2 regions of the Nonomuraea sp. CA-141351 genome follow, and region 1 is predicted to be linked to the other one. Evidence: riboswitches for the same ligand, from Rfam matches in the RefSeq annotation. Region 1 holds a riboswitch; the other holds the start of a gene.
The links. Region 1 has a riboswitch for thiamine pyrophosphate ahead of tenA (thiaminase II). Riboswitches for the same ligand answer to the same signal wherever they lie in the genome.
Positions count from the first base shown of each region.

Region 2: it holds a riboswitch for thiamine pyrophosphate, as region 1 does, so the genes downstream of both, ACQPWU_RS00345 (purine-cytosine permease family protein) here and tenA (thiaminase II) in region 1, are expected to answer to the same signal.

Region 1 covers NZ_CP191982.1:7,076,169-7,081,012, forward strand. Annotated here, with positions in the region: gene ACQPWU_RS33440 (BTAD domain-containing putative transcriptional regulator) at 1-2,861, shown strand, start outside; gene tenA (thiaminase II) at 2,872-3,555, opposite strand; TPP riboswitch at 3,547-3,641, opposite strand; gene ACQPWU_RS33450 (ABC transporter substrate-binding protein) at 3,788-4,840, shown strand; gene ACQPWU_RS33455 (ABC transporter permease) at 4,837-4,844, shown strand, end outside.
Region 2 covers NZ_CP191982.1:68,530-73,373, reverse strand. Annotated here, with positions in the region: gene ACQPWU_RS00360 (MFS transporter) at 1-840, opposite strand, end outside; gene ACQPWU_RS00355 (winged helix-turn-helix transcriptional regulator) at 917-1,351, shown strand; gene ACQPWU_RS00350 (rhodanese-like domain-containing protein) at 1,348-1,671, shown strand; TPP riboswitch at 1,746-1,859, shown strand; gene ACQPWU_RS00345 (purine-cytosine permease family protein) at 1,850-3,181, shown strand; gene ACQPWU_RS00340 (methylated-DNA--[protein]-cysteine S-methyltransferase) at 3,147-3,719, opposite strand; gene ACQPWU_RS00335 (PAS domain S-box protein) at 3,815-4,844, shown strand, end outside.

The DNA.
Region 1 (4,844 bases):
AACAGCCCGTATTCGGTGTCCTCGGGCCGTTACAGGTCCGGGTCCCGGAAGGGCCCCTTCGGATCGCGGGCAGGAAGCCCAGGCTCCTGCTCGCCTCGCTGCTATTGGACGCCAACCAGGTGGTCAGCTCCGACGTGCTCGTCGAGGTGCTGTGGCCGCGCACGCAGCCCTCCTCCGCCGTGGCCAATCTGCGCACGTACGTGAGCTCGCTGCGCTCGGCCGGCGTGCAGATCGCGGCCCAGGCCTCCGGCTACGCGATCGAGCTCGACGCGGACCGGCTGGACGCCCTGCGGTTCGAGGAGCTGGTGGCCAGGGCGCGGGCGGCGGGCCGTACCGAGGAGGGCTCGGAGCACTTACGCCGGGCGCTGGCGTTGTGGCGCGGGACACCGCTCGGCGAGCTGCCCGCCAGCCCGCTCTGGGACGGGCGCCTGCGCGCGCTCACCCAGGCCCGGCTGGGCGCGGCCGAGGAACTGGTCGAGACGAAGCTGGCCCGCGGCGAGCACGCCACGGCCATCGACGACCTGCGCGAGCTGATCGGCGAGCACCCCTACCGGGAGGATCTGTGGCAGCGGCTGATCCTCGCCCTGCACCACAGCGGCCGGCGGGCCGAGGCGCTGCACGCCTACACCACGATCAGGCGGCAGCTCGTGGACGACCTGGGCATCGAGCCTGGGCAGGAATTACGTGACGTGCACGCCTCCGTGCTGGCGGGCGATCCCCCGCCCACGCCCGTGCCGGCGGGCGATCCTCCCCCGGCGCCCGCCGTCGCCGCGCCCCACCAGCTCCCCGCGGACGTGCCGGACTTCACCGGCAGGGCGGAGGACGTGGCGGCCCTGACGCGTGCCCTGTCGGCGGGTGAGCCGCCGCAGGACGGGCCGCCGTCGATCGCCGTGGTGACCGGGCAGCCCGGCGTCGGCAAGTCCGCGCTGGCCGTGCACTGCGCGCACGCCTTACGGGCGGAGTATCCGGCCGGGCAGCTCTATCTGTGCCTGGGTGGCACCGACGCGACTCCGGCCGACCCCCTCGACCTCCTGGCCGAGGCGCTGCGGGCGCTCGGCGTCGCGGAGCCGGCCCTGCCGCCCACGCTGCGTGAGCGGGCCTCGCTCTATCGCTCTCTGCTGTCCGAGCGGCCCATGCTGGTCTTCCTCGACGACGCCGCCGACACCGCGCAGGTGCGCGCCCTGCTGCCCGGCAACGGCTGCGCGGTGCTCGTCACGAGCCGGCGGCGGATCGCGGAGTTACCGGGCGCCCTCCAGCTCGAGCTCGACGTGCTGCCGCCCGCGGAGGCCGAGCAGCTGCTGGGCAAGATCGTCGGCGCCGAGCGGGTGGCCGGGGAGCGCGAGGCCGCCCAGGCGATCGTGCGCTCCTGTGGCCACCTGCCGCTGGCCGTCAGGGTGGCGGGGGCCCGGCTGGCGGGGCGGCCCGGCTGGCCGCTGAGCGTGCTGCGGCAGCGGCTGGACGACGAGACGAGCCGCCTCGACGAGCTGCGCGCAGGCGACCTCGAGGTACGCGGCTCGTTCGAGCTCAGCTACCGGCGGCTGCCCGGCGACGCGGCCCTGGCCTTCCGCGCGCTCGGCCTGCTCGGCTCGCACTCCGTGCCGGGCTGGGTGGCCGACGCCGTGCTCGACAGGCACCGGGCGGAGACCGTGGTCGACACCCTCGTGGACGCGAACCTCCTGCGCCTGGCCGGCACCGACCCCGTCGGCCAGCCCCGCTACCGCCTGCACGACCTGGTCCGCTGCGCCGCGAAGGAGAAGGCGGGCGGCCCGACCGTCGACGGGGCCGAGCGGCACGCGCTCATCAGGGTGCTCGGCGGCTGGCTGACCGCCGCCGAGCACGCCGCCACGCGGCTGCCGACCACCCTCTTCGGGCTGACGTCCGACGGGGCGCCCCGCTGGAGCCTGGAGCGGGAGACACTCGGCCGCCTGACCGCCGAGCCGCTGTCGTGGTTCGACGCCGAGCGGGAGTCCCTGGTGGAGGCGGTACGGCTGGCCGCCGACGCGGGCCTGGCGCAGTCCGCGTGGGGGCTGGCCGCGACCCTGGTCCCGTACTTCGATCTGCACTGCCGCCTGGAGGAGTGGCAGGTCACGCACCGCGTCGCCCTGGACAGCGCCCGCGCGGCCGGCGACCGCCACGGCGAGGCGGCCATGCTCCGCGGCCTGGCCCAGGTGTGCCTCTACCAGGACCGGTACGCCGAGGCCGGCGACATGTTCCGGCGGGCGCGAGCCATCTTCCACGAGCTGGGCGACACGCGGAGCGAGGCGATCTCGATCTGCGGGCTGGCGGCCGTCAACCAGTTCTCCGGCCGGCATCTCAGGGCGCTCGGGTCCTTCAGGCACGCGCTGGCCATGTTCCTGGCCATCGGGGACAGGAGCGGCGAGGCGTACGCGCGGCAGGCGATCGGGCGCGTCCACCTGTCGCTGCGTGACGTGCGCCAGGCCTCCAGGTGGCTCGGGGACGCACTGCGGCTGGCCGAGGAGCTGGGCGACGCCCACCGCGAGGGCTGCGTGTCGATGCAGCTCGGCCGCATGTACGACCTGGTCGCCGAGTCCGACAGGGCCATGCGGTTCCAGGGGCACGCGCTGGACATCTTCGAGTCGCTCGGGGATCGGCACTGCGGCGCGTACGCGATGCGGAACCTGGGCGGGCTCCAGGTGGCCAGGGGCGACCGGTCGGACGGCTCCGACCAGCTGGAGCGCTCGCTGGTGATCTTCCAGCAGCTCGGGGACCGGAGCGGCGAGGCCGACACCTACCAGACGCTGGGCGAGCTGTACCGGTCGGCCGGGCGCACGGCGCTGGCGCGCCACTACCTGCACCAGGCCCGCGAGCTGCGCAGGGAGCTCAGCGAGTCGTTCGCGTGACGGCGGGGTGTCAGGCCAGCCATCGCGCCGTGGGCCAGGTCTCGAGGCGCCAGGCGCTGTCCCAGAACATCCACTCGTACTCGGTGGCCCGGCAGAACGCCTCCTCCATCGCCTGGAGCGTCGCCGGGTCGGCGAGCTCGGCCAGCCGGTCCACGAGCGCCTTGGCCTGCTCCACCGAGGCCGCGAAGGACGGGTCGGAGTAGGTGGCGATCCAGGTCCGGTACGGGTGGCCGGGAGCGCCCGCCGTACGCTCGAGCAGCGCCGTACCGACGTCCTGGTACACCCAGAAGCACGGCAGCACGGCGGCGGCGAGCACGGGTAGCGGGGCGGCGAGCGCCGTCGCCTGCAGGTAGGACGAGTAGGCCAGGCAGGTCGGCGACGTGGCGATCCCCTCCGTCTGGCCGGCCGTCAGCCCGAACTCCTCGAGGTAACCGGCGTGCAGGCCGCGCTCGACGACCAGCGCCGTGTGCGCGCTCTGGGCGAAGAACGCGGCGTCGGCCGGGTCCGTGGCGCGGGCCGAGGCGGTCGCGAGCACCTTGGAGTACGCCACGAGGTAGCGCCCGTCCTGGACGAGGTAGAACGCGAAGCGGTCCCGGTCGAGGGTGCCGTCGCGGAGGGCGGTGTTGAACGGGTGGTTGTGGATCGCGTCGAGCAGCGTGGCCGTGCGCGTCCAGATCTTCTCGGAGAAAGTCAACGATGACGTCCCTTCGCTAGTGCGAACTAGATCAGGTTCGACGGGTGTGATCTCAGCCCGGCGCCCGGGCACCCCGCGTCGTGATCGACGTTAGCAGACTCGCTCCCCTCCCCACCTCCAGAGCACACCAGCAGAATACCCGATAAATCGGTAGGAAATGTTGCTTTTGCGGTCGGGGCGTGCCTATCGTGAGTGCGGGCTTGCTGCCGTCCCACGACAAGGACCATTCCGTATGCCTGTCTCCTCCCTGTTAAGACCGGCGCTCGCCGTACTCCTGCTCGCCGCGATGGCCGCGTGCGGTCAGAGCGGCGAGCGTGAACGGCCCGCGTCAACGCTCGCGGCGGACGCTCCGCTGCCGGCCTCCGTGCCCAAGGGCACCAAGTTGATCGTCGGAGACCCGCCGACCAAGGTGGCGCTCCAGCTCTCGGGCCAGATCGACAAGTTCTCGTTCGACATCGAGTGGGCCAACATCAGCGGCGGGCCACAGACGAGCGAGGCGTTCCGGGCGGACGCGCTGGACGTCGGCGCGGTCGCCGAGATCCCGCCCATCCACGCGACCTGGACCGGCCTGCCCGTCAAGATCGTGGCCTCCAAGTTCCGCAAGGACCCGCTCAACCACCCGACGTACGAGCTGGGCATCGCGCCGGGGGTGAGCGTGAAGACCCTCACCGACCTGCGCGGCAAGAAGATCGCATACAGCCCTGGCCAGGCGCAGGGCGCGCTGGTGCTCAAGGTGCTGAAGAAGGCCGGGCTCACCAAGGACGACGTCACCCTGGTCGAGCTGCCGAGCACCGGCGACGTCTACCCGAACGCGCTGGCCTCCAAGCAGGTGGACGTGGCCCCGATCGGCGGCGTCAACATCAAGCGGTACGCCGCCAAGTGGGGCAAGGACGGCGCCACCACCATCCGGCACGGTCTGCGTGACGACCCGGGCCACCTCTACGTGCGCACGGTCACCCTGCAGGACCCGGCCAAGGCCGCCGCGATCCGCGAGTACGTCGCCGCCTGGGCACGAGCCACGCGCTGGGTCTACGAGCATCCCAAGGAGTGGATCGAGGGCTACTACGTCAAGGACCAGGGCCTGTCCGCCGCCGACGGCCAGTACCTGGTCGACCTGGCGGGCGAGCCGGACATCCCGGGCGACTGGTCGGATGCCGTCGCCAGGCACCAGGAGACCATCGACATCCTGGCCAAGGAGACGGGGAACCCGCCGCTGAAGGCACAGGACCTGTACGACCTGCGCTTCCAGTCGGTGCAGGCGGACGCGCTGAAGGGCGGCGCATGATGAC
Region 2 (4,844 bases), 5.8 Mb from region 1:
CGACGCCGTGAGCAGGGCGGCCGTGACGTTCGCCCGCACCAGGGCGCCCGACCTGAGCAGGCCGAGGCGGACCAGGGGGTGGGTGGAGCGGCGTTCGACGGCGACGAAGGCCCCGAGGAGCGCCAGGCCCCCGAGGAAGGCGGCCGCCGTCAGCGGCCAGTTGTCGGACGGGTGCTCGAGGCGTACCACCCCGTAGACCAGGAGCATCATCGCTCCCGTGACGCTCAGAGCGCCGGCCGCGTCGAAACCGCCGCCGCGAGGCCCGGAAGGAAGGGAGTCGGAAGGAGAGCCCTTGAGCAGGGGGATCGCGGCGAGGAGGATCACCAGCGACAGCAGGACGGGTGCGAAGAAGACCCAGCGCCAGCCGAACGCGGTCAGCAGGCCGCCGATCACCAGCCCGAGCGCGAAGCCGCCCGCGGCCGTGCCGGCGTAGATGAGCAGGGCCCGGTTCCGCTGCGGGCCCTCGGGGAAGGTCGTGGTGAGCAGGGAGAGCCCGGCGGGGGTCATGAACGCGGCGGCCACTCCCGTGACGAACCTGGCCACCAGCAGCACCCACCCCTCATGAGCGAATCCGCCGAGCCCGGAGAAGGCCAGGAACACCCCCAGCCAGATCAGGAACATCCGCCGCCGGCCCAGCAGGTCCGCCGCCCGGCCGCCGAGCAGCATGAAGCCGCCGTAGCCGAGCACGTACGCGCTCACGACCCCGCTCAGCACGCCGGTGGACAGTCCCAGGTCGGCCCTGATGGACGGGAGGGCGACGTTGAGCATGGCCACGTCGATGCCCTCGAGAAAGATGGCTCCGCACAGAACGATCAGCACGCCCCAAGAGCGAGCAGGCATGACAAACTCCCGGTTACTTCTAGGAAGGTCGGTTATCTCTTGTAACCGGACACATCATCGGCGACCATGAAATGTCATGGAAGAAGGCACTTTGGAATCACTCGGTTACTGCGACAGCACCGTGGAAGACGACTACGACGTACGCCAGTGGGACACGCGTGAGGACTGCGAGGTCCGGCAGATACTCGACCGCGTCGCGGACAAGTGGTCGCTGCTCGTGATCGCCCTGCTCGACTGCCAGACCCTGCGCTTCACCCAGCTGCGCCGCGAGATCGACGGCGTCAGCCAGCGCATGCTCAGCGTGACCCTGCGCCAGCTCGAGCGCGACGGTCTGGTCAGCCGCACGGTCCATCCCGTCGTGCCGCCCAGGGTGGACTACGCGCTGACACCGCTCGGCCGTACCCTTCACCAGACCATCAAGGCGCTGGTCACGTGGACGGAGGAGCACCAGCAGGAGATCGCCACGGCCCGTGCCGCCTACGACGCGCGGCGCGAGATGATGGAGTCATGACCGTTCCTGAGATAGAAGCCAGTGCCATTCCCGACGACGCCTACCTGCTCGACGTCCGAGAGCAGGAAGAGTGGGTCGCCGGGCACGCGCCGGAGGCAGTCCACATCCCCATGACCCAGATCCAAGGGCGGGTCGACGAGGTGCCCGGTGACCGGACGGTCTACGTCGTCTGCCGGGTCGGCGGCCGGTCCCTGCAGGTCGCGGCCTGGCTCAACCAGCTCGGGCGCGACGCGGTCAACGTCGGTGGCGGCATGCAGTCGTGGGAGTACGCGCGGCGCCCGATGGTCAGTGAGACTGGTCAAACGCCCTTCGTGGCATAAAAAGGTCCAAAAGAGCGCGTAAAGCCTCCCTGTGGCGTTTCTGCCGCCACTAGGGCATGATGAGGGCGCTAACTTCAGATCGTCGCGGGAGCTCGGGGTTCCGGGCTGAGAGGGCAGCAAGAGATCCGCTGCCGACCGCCTGAACCTGTCCGGGTAATGCCGGCGTAGGGAGTGTGCGATGACGCATGTCGCCGACGAAGTTCCCCTGACTCTCGAGGGCAGGCCGCCCAAGACCCTTGGCGTGCTCGATCAGGGTGCGCTCTGGGCGAACCTCGGGGTCAGCCTCCTGGGCTTCTCCGGGGCGCTGCTCCTGCTCGACCCGCTCGGCAACGCACCGCTCAGCCTGGCCGCCGCGCTGGTGGCCGTCGTGGTGGGCAGCCTGATCGGCACGGCCATGGTCGGCCTGTCCGCCGTCCCGGGCACGCGGACCGGGCAGCCCGCGATGGTGCTGCTGCGTGGGCTGTTCGGGGCGAGGATCTCGTACGTGCCCACGGTCCTGAACATCGTGCAGATGATTGGCTGGGGCGCGTTCGAGCTGTGGGTCATCGCCAAGGCGGCCGGCGCGATCTTCGGGGCGGTGCCGTACCAGGTGTGGGTGATCGTGGCGGGAGCGCTGACCACCGCCCTCACGATCTGGCCGCTCGGGTCGGTACGGATCCTGCGGCGGTACGTCACCATCGGCGTGATCGTGTCGCTGGTGTGGTTCGCCTGGTTCTTCCTGACCCGGGCCCCCGCGCACACCGGCGGGTCCTGGACGGCGTTCGCCCCGGCCGTGGACTACGTGATCGCGCTGTCGGTGTCGTGGGTGCCGATGGCGGCGGACTTCGCCCGGCACTCCAGGTCGGGCAGGGCCGCGTTCACCGGTGTGGTCGGCGGCTACACGCTGGCGCAGGTGGCCTGCCTGGGGCTCGGCGTGTACGCGGTGGCCATGGCGGGGGCGGACGTGGTGCAGGCCGATGGGACGTCGGTGTTCGGCCCGTTCGTCGCCGTGCCGTTGGGCGCGCTGTTCTTCGCCATCCTCGTGCTGCGCGAGACCGACCAGTCGTTCGCCAACGTCTACTCCACCACGGTCTCGCTGCAGAACCTGATGCCGCGCGTGGACCGGCGCATTCTCTCCGCCGCCATCGGCGTGCTGACCGTCGCGATCGCCCTGTTCGTGGACGTCAACTCGTACGGGGCGTTCCTGGGGGTGATCGGGGCGGTGTTCGTGCCGATGTTCGCGGTGCTGGCCGTGGACTACTTCGTGCTGGGCGGCTCGCGCGACTGGAACACCGCGGAGAACGCGCCCTCGCGCTGGTCGAGGCTGGTGCCGTGGGCGCTCGGCTTCGTGGCGTACTGGCTGACGACCTCCACGCCCACGGTCCCGCAGTGGGACGCCATCTGGCAGTCGGTCCGCGAGGTCATCGGCTTCACCCGGCAGCCGTGGATGAACGGCGCGCTCGGCGCGGCCATCGTGGCCGCGCTGGTGACGCTGCTCATCGGCTCGCTGGGGCGCGCTTCTCGACGTTGAGCAGGTGCTGCTTGGCCGCGGGTCCGCCCGCGTAGTCGCCGAGCCCGCCGTCCTCGCGCACCACCCGGTGGCACGGCACGATCACGCAGACGGGGTTGGAGGCCAGCGCGTTGCTGATCGCCCGCAGCGCGCGCGGCCTGCCGATGCTCGCGCCGATCGCCTCCAGCGTCGTCGTCGTGCCGTACGGGACCGCCATCGTCTTCTGCAGCACCGTTCGGGCGAACGACGTGGCCAGCGTCAGGTTCACCGGCGTGGCGAACGCGCGCAGGCGGCCCGAGAAGTACGCGTCCAGCTCCCTTCGCACCGGGTCGAGCCGGCGCGCGTCCGGCCCGATGAACGTGCCCACATGCCTCGTGATCAGCTCGAACACATTGTTCTCAGGCTCGAAGCTGCACGCCACGATGCCCTTGCCCGTCACCGCGAGGACCAGCCTGCCGACGGCGCCGTCATAGGTGCCGAAGGCGATGTCAGGTGGTGTCTCACCTCGATAGGTGTTGGAGGTCACGCGCAACAAGGCATCGAGATCACCACTCGACATGGCACCCACCCTCCCACCCACCGAGAATCGCCGTGACCGCAGCGTATCGGACGGATCGCCCGACGCACTCACCCTGCCACGGGCACTATGGAGGAGTGGGGGACGAATGGGCCGGGAGTGACGACGAGATAGCTCGTGCTGCGCTCGCCTGTTCGCCCAACGCCGTCATGGTCGTCGACCGGGATCAGAGCGTGCTGGTCTGGAACGAGGCGGCCGAGCGGCTGTTCGGGTGGACGGCGGAGGAGATGCTCGGGCGCCGGGCGCCGATCGTGCCGGGCGAGCTCACCGCCGAGCACAACGCCGTGCTCGAACGCGTACGCACCGGAGGCCAGGTCTCGGTCCGTACCAAGCGCTTACGCAACGACGGGACCGTCCTCGACGTGCGGGTCGACATCAGCGCGCTGCGCCTGGGCAGCGCCGTGGCCGGATACGTCTGCGTGCACCATCTCGCGCGGGCCGACGAGCTGGCCAGGAACCGCATGGCCCGCAGGGCGCAGCTGGTGCGCAGGCTGACCGACGTGGTCGGCGACATCAACTCCGAGCTGGAGCTCTCCGCCGTGCTCGACCGGATCTCGGCCAGCCTCACCGAGCTCACGGGGGCGGACGCGGGCGGGTTCGTGCTGATCGAGGGCGATCGGCTACGCCTGGTCAGCACGTACCAGCTGCCGGACGCCATCAGAGGCACTACCACGGACCTGCGCACCAGCCTCGTGGACAAGCTCTTACGCACCGGCAAGACCGTCCTGCTGCAGTCGGACGGGCTGGACGACCTGGTGTGGGCGCGGCTGAACGGCCTGCACACGATCGCGCTCGGCCTGGCCGCCGTCGGCGGGCGTCCGTACGGGGCCCTGTACGCGTTGTTCGCCGAGAGCACGCCAGGACACCTCGAACTGGAGCTGCTGGAACTGCTGGCCGGGCACGCGGGCATCGCCGTCGGCAACGCGGTCGCCTACCAGGAGGCGATCCGGCAGCGGGCGCACGAGCAGGCCGTCTTCGACGCCAGCGCCGACGGCATCGCCGTGCTCGACGAGGCCGGCCGCGTGGTGCGGTGGAACCCGGCCGCCGCCGAGCTCACCGCGTTCTCCGCCGAGGCCGTCATCGGCGGGCCGCCGCCGTTCCCGCTGC